2 linked regions of the Niabella beijingensis genome follow. Each later gene encodes a partner of the first gene's protein in a complex. Links are inferred from orthologs where the notes say so. Each region holds a gene or a part of one and is shown on either strand. Other genes may lie near its edges.

Region 1 (3,210 bases):
AAAATGCATTTAAACAACTTTTTGATGGTATTTACAGGTGCAGTATTGGATTCAGCAATGCTGAGGCTTCGTTTATTATAGAATCAATTAGTAATTAATATTCTTGCAGAGTTCCCTGAATAGCCGATCGGCCAACTGAGAGTGAAAGTATAGTAGGCCGAAATACAATTAACAGAAATTGGGTTGATGATGGGAGTGTTTTTTTATTAGTGCTACTCATTTGATGGGACCTGCATTTGATGATAAGATATTCATATCAGTTTCACGTGGAACATAGAGTTGAATTCGGATTTGATTGTAGTTGTTGAATTGTTTGCCTGGAGCGGTATAAGTTATTTTAGGTGAAAGATGTTTGATATCGCGGATTTCAGTGGGTTCTGTGTAATAGATATTAAAAGAAGTGTTCCACGTGGAACAGCTGATTGTTTGTAGCACTTTAAATTTCTTCTTTTAAATATTGAATTATTGGTGTTACTCAACCTTTGTGTATTTATTTGATCTGTTGTCCCCGCCTAGTATTTTATTGTTCCACGTGGAACAATAAAATTCCAGCGCATTCCTACTGATCGTTGTTAAAGGTATCCGGAATAAGGCTTATAAAAAGGAATGGTGTAATTTTGCACCCATGTTTCCAGAGTATGATGTAATTGTTGTTGGGGCAGGGCATGCCGGTTGTGAGGCTGCCGCTGCCGCCGCCAATATGGGATCAAAAACCCTGTTGGTAACTATGAATATGCAGACCATTGCACAAATGAGCTGTAATCCTGCAATGGGTGGGATCGCAAAAGGACAGATCGTTCGTGAAATTGATGCATTAGGCGGTTATTCGGGTATTGTTACGGATTTATCCATGATCCAGTTCCGGATGCTTAACCGTTCTAAGGGCCCGGCAATGTGGAGCCCCCGTGCGCAGAGCGACCGCATGTTATTTGCTGCAAAATGGCGGGAACTATTGGAGCAAACACCCAATCTTGACTTTTACCAGGATATGGTAAAAGGATTGTTGGTAAAAGATGGGAGGGCGGCAGGAGTGATCACGGGCCTGGGACATGAAATAAAGGCGAAAGCTGTAGTACTAACCAATGGAACTTTTCTGAATGGTATTATACATATCGGTGAAAAACAGTTTGGTGGTGGGCGCGTGGCAGAAAAAGCTGCAAGCGGGATCACTGAACAGCTGGTAAGCCTGGGGTTTGAAAGCGACCGGTTAAAAACAGGAACACCTCCGAGAGTTGACGGAAGAAGCCTGGACTATTCCAAAATGGAAGTACAGGATGGGGATGATGCGATCGTTGGTTTTTCCTTTACGGATACTCCCAAGATCGACCCGGAAAAACAACGCTGCTGCTGGATCACCTATACTGATCAGAAAGTACATGATATGCTGAAGACAGGATTTGATCGAAGTCCGATGTATGCCGGAAGGATCGACGGGGTGGGTCCCCGGTATTGTCCGAGTATTGAAGACAAGATTAATCGTTTTGCGGACAAGGAACGGCACCAGCTTTTTGTAGAACCGGAAGGATGGAATACCGTGGAGATCTATGTTAACGGGTTCTCTACTTCTTTACCGGAAGATGTGCAGTACGCTGCATTACGGATGGTGCCAGGATTTGAAAATGTCCGGTTTTTCCGGCCCGGGTATGCGATTGAGTACGACTATTTCCCCCCAACGCAGCTTAAAAACACATTAGAAACAAAAATAATAAGTAATCTGTATTTTGCGGGTCAGATCAATGGAACCACGGGTTATGAAGAGGCCGCCTGTCAGGGAATCATGGCAGGTATCAACGCACACCTGGGAACAAAGGAAGCCGATCCGTTCACATTAAAGCGGAGTGATGCCTATATCGGGGTGCTTATTGATGACCTGATCAATAAAGGTACCGAGGAACCGTATCGGATGTTTACCTCCAGGGCAGAGTATCGTACCCTGCTTCGCCAGGACAATGCGGATATACGACTGACGCCGATCAGCCATCAATTAGGACTGGCGTCTTCAGAAAGAATGGATAATGTCCGGCAAAAAATGGATAATGTTGCCAATATCAGATCATTTTTGAAAGATATAGCCTTAAGACCCGAAGAAATCAACGGTTATCTTACCTCATTGAATTCTTCTCCTGTTACAGAAAGGCAAAAGGCGGAAAAGATATTATTACGCCCGGATGTGGAGCTGGAACACCTGATCGATGCCATACCTTTTCTCAAAGAACAGGTAAAAAATTATACAAAGGAAGAGCTGGAGCAGGCATCCATCCTTACCAAGTATGAAACCTATATTGAAAAAGAAAAGGAGCTGGTGAACCGGATGAGTGAGATGGAGCATCTTTCCATCCCTCCGGGATTCGATTATTCCCGCCTTAATTCCCTGGGAAATGAAGCAAAGGAAAAACTAAACCGTATCCGGCCACAAACCCTGGGCCAGGCCAGCAGGATCTCCGGCATCAAGCCGAGTGATATACAGATCCTGATGGTGTATATGGGCCGGTGATCAGCTGATCTTTCTGCTCGTTTTTTTGTTATTAAAAATTCATTCCGGATCAACAGATCATTTATGCTAGTAAGAACTGTCGCGTTTTTAACTGTAATACTCCTTGGGTGTGCCGGGAACAGCATTGCTCAGAATCAAAACAGTGAACACCTTTCCGGTTTTTTTACAGCTACCGGAACGTATAAATTTTCCCCCAAATGGATGGCCTACCTGGAACTGCAGGCCCGGTCCATAGAAAAATTCCGTACAATTGACTATTATGAAATAAAGGGAGGAACCGGCTACAATTTCAATGAAACAAACCAGGCCTTTGTTGGTCTGGGCCGTTATACAACCTATAAAGAAAAAGGACTTAACCAGGAAGAATTCCGGTTATGGCTGCAATATACGTTCAGTCATTATATATCAAAACTTGACCTGGACCACCGGGTGCGGGCTGAACAGCGCTTTTTTCATTTTCCGAAAACGGATGAGAACACAACCGATCAGCGGTACCGGTACCGGTTGAGTGCCACACTTCCATTAAACAAAAAAAAGGTGACGGCACAAACCGTCTTTCTCAATGCGTTTAACGAGATCTTTCTTGGTCCCAAAGCCAATGCCTTTAAACGAAACCGGGTTTATGCAGGCGCCGGCTATCAGTTTAATCAGAATGTTGGAATAACCACCGGTTATCTCTGGCAACGGGAGCTTTCCCCTGAAGGCAACAGGAGCCT
Region 2 (3,169 bases), 830 kb from region 1 along the record:
TCAGGCCCTGTTTCCTAAAGCGTGAAAGTTAAAATTGAATTTTGCTGATTCGTTTTTTGATTTGTCGCGGGTTATTTCCAAATCAACATCATATCTTTTTAAGCCATCTTCAGTATAGTTAAATGTTGAAATATACACTAGTTGGTTTTTTTAATCCTATCGCACAAAGATCAGCTTCCCAGAAATCAACAATCTTTAGTAGGTTGAAGTTAATTGTCAACTTCACTCTACTAATTAATTTATTATAGTGCTATCTTTTTCCATTATTTTACAAATATTCCGTCAGTTAATAGTTTAAGTATTGTTGTGTTGCCACTTTTCAGTGCCTGTTCTACAGTTTGCCCTAAAAATTCCCCAGGTAGTTCTGCCTTCAATTTAAACCTCAATTTTTTAGAAGTGTTGTCGTACCAATGGGAGCGGATATAGGTTGGGCGCCAATCGACAAAAATTTAATTTTTCTATTCCTGGAGCTACGTTTGCGCCCATTACAAACAAGTAATAGCAGTCGTAAGCAGCCGGCAAAGTCAGTTTTTTTATATTCATTTTACTATTTTTTCCTTTCTTTATTAAACACTCCACCAATCCGGATCAATAACAAGCGCTTGAAAATAGTTATTTGTTTACATTCAAGACCATCTAATAACCGATTCATTGGCACACACCAATCCCTCTTCTGGTTAAACATCAACATAAATGGTCAAGTATGTAAGTACTCGCATATATCATTCTTGATATGTATGTTTAGTAATTTCCTTACATAGCACTTTGCAGAACAGGCGATAGATTTTACAGATACTCTGATCTGTATTGAAATACTGCTTAGCTTCTTCCATTGCCGCTCTATGTAATTGTACCGGGTAGAAATTGGTTGGCTTTAGATATGATGTTTCTTATGTTTATTTCCCGATACAAAACTTCCCGAAGATCGTTCCCAGGATATCACGGTCCACTTCCACCTGCCCGGTGATCTCACCCAGGTAATGCAAGGTGCGGCGGATATCGATGGAAAGCAGGTCACCGGTCAGCTGCCGGTCCATACCCGCTTCGATGCTGTTCAGACTTTCCATCATTTTTGAAAGCGCATCATAATGCCGGGCATTGGTAACGATACTATTTTCGGGTTGAATGACCTCCCCTACCGCTTTTTCATACATCCGGTTCCTGAGCACTTCAATACCGAGATTATTTTTTGCGCTGATAAGGATTGGAGGTTGGGGATTTGAAATCCGATCGCTGCCAGCTGACAGCTGATGGCTGTCTTCGCGGTCTATCTTATTTTTTACAAGGATCGTTTTTTCTGCAAAAGGTTTCAGCCAGCCGATCTCCGATGTATCCGGATCGGTTACATCCACCAGGTGCAATAGAATCGTTGCTTTTTCCGCGTTCTGTTTGCTGCGCTCCATACCGATACTTTCGATCTGATCGGTAGTATGCTCCCGGATCCCTGCCGTATCAATGAGCCGGAACAGGACACCCTTTATGTTCAGGGTTTCTTCTATCGTATCTCTTGTAGTTCCCGCAATATCGCTTACGATGGCGCGCTCTTCATTCAACAAGGCATTGAGCAGGGTGCTTTTCCCGGAATTGGGCTTCCCGATGATCGCCACACGGACCCCGTTCTTGATCACATTGCCAAGACGGAAAGAATCCAGGAGCGTTGAAACCTGGGATTTAAGATCGGTGATCAATGCGCTGAACTGTGCCCGGTCGGCAAATTCGACATCCTCATCACTGAAATCCAGCTCCAGCTCGATCAATGCGGCAAAGTTGATCAACTGCTCCCGTAGTTTTGCCAGATCTCCCGAGAATCCGCCACGCAGCTGTTGCAATGCTGCCTGCTGCTGCGCCCGGCTATCCGCAGCGATCAGGTCCGCTACCGCTTCCGCCTGCGCCAGGTCCAGCTTTCCGTTGAGAAAGGCACGCTGCGTATATTCTCCCGCGGTTGCCAGCCGTGCACCGGCTGAAACAGCGGCTTCCAGTATCTTTTGTAATATATAGGGGGACCCATGTCCGCTGATCTCCACCACATCTTCACCCGTATAGCTCCTGGGCGACCGGAAGAGGGTCACTACCACTTCATCGATCAGCGTGCCATCCTCCGGAGCAATAATATGTCCGAAGTGAACCGTATGTGAGGGCTGCTTTTCCAGCTTTTTTCCTTTAAATATCGCATCCGCCACCGGAATGGCTGCCCTGCCGCTCAGCCGGATAACGCCGATCGCGCCAATTCCGGGAGGAGTGGCAATAGCAGCAATAGTATCATCAAAACCAGAAAGCACCTTCATTTTTCAAAAGTACGCATTCAGTCGCAGATGAAAGAAGGTGAAAAACAACCGGTATCCGTTAACTTTACGTTTTACAACAGCATTCCATGAAACGTGTATTTGCCCTTTCCCTTTTACTGCTGATGATCGTCAACCGGTCCGCAGCGCAAGCCGGATCGATAAGAGAATATTTTCAGCTACAGGTCTTTTACTATACCAGCCAACAGCAGGAAGCCCAACTGGATCAATACCTGCAACAGGCACTTGTGCCGGCATTGCACCGGCTGCAGCTGCAACGGGTCGGAGTTTTCAGGGCCCTTACGAATGACACAGCCGCGGAGAAAAAGATCTATGTCCTCACCCCGTTCCGCGAACTCCGGCAATGGACAGCGCTTCCAGACCGCCTGCAAAAGGATCCGGTTTATCTGAAGGCGGCAACAGATTATTACAACAGCGCTAACAAGGCCGGGATCTATGACCGTATCGAAACCATCTTTTTAAAATCGTTTTCGGGGGCACCGGTACTGCAACAACCCCGGCTGAATGGCCCGAAAGACCAGCGGGTCTATGAATTACGCAGTTATGAAAGCAGCTCGGAAAAGCGGTTCCGCAGCAAAGTAAAAATGTTTAACGAGGGCGGTGAGATCGGTATCTTTAAACGGCTTGGTTTCAATGCTGTTTTTTACGGAGCGGTTCTGGCAGGAAAGCGTATGCCCAACCTGATGTACCTTACAACACATGCCAATATGGACGCCCGTAGCCAGAACTGGAAAAACTTTGGAGCTGATGCTGCATGGAAACAACTGAACACACAGGATGAATACAAAGAAAATGTTTCTCATATAGACGTCACCTTTTTGAAGACCGCTTCTTATTCCGATCTCTGATCCTCGTTTGCGATGGAA

What was found.
Region 2: the proteins of mnmG (region 1) and mnmE are in contact, whole or in part, in a solved structure (PDB 9HIP), measured with the Escherichia coli proteins. The link is inferred for Niabella beijingensis from one-to-one orthologs.

The regions. Positions count from the first base shown.
Region 1 is NZ_JAIQDI010000001.1:2,493,213-2,496,422, reverse strand. Bases 183-3,059 are described here. They hold mnmG (tRNA uridine-5-carboxymethylaminomethyl(34) synthesis enzyme MnmG), read left to right. Parts: upstream 183-625; coding sequence 626-2,494; downstream 2,495-3,059. Other genes in these bases: K7B07_RS10365 (DUF2490 domain-containing protein), read left to right, coding at 2,558-3,059. Also shown: more of K7B07_RS10365, read left to right, coding at 3,060-3,210. UniProt on the Escherichia coli protein: NAD-binding protein involved in the addition of a carboxymethylaminomethyl (cmnm) group at the wobble position (U34) of certain tRNAs, forming tRNA-cmnm(5)s(2)U34.
Region 2 is NZ_JAIQDI010000001.1:1,661,296-1,664,464, forward strand. The notes cover bases 92-2,927. They hold mnmE (tRNA uridine-5-carboxymethylaminomethyl(34) synthesis GTPase MnmE), read right to left. Parts: upstream 2,286-2,927; coding sequence 897-2,285; downstream 92-896. Other genes in these bases: K7B07_RS06965 (NIPSNAP family protein), read left to right, coding at 2,372-2,927. Outside these bases: more of K7B07_RS06965, read left to right, coding at 2,928-3,151. UniProt on the Escherichia coli protein: Exhibits a very high intrinsic GTPase hydrolysis rate. Involved in the addition of a carboxymethylaminomethyl (cmnm) group at the wobble position (U34) of certain tRNAs, forming tRNA-cmnm(5)s(2)U34.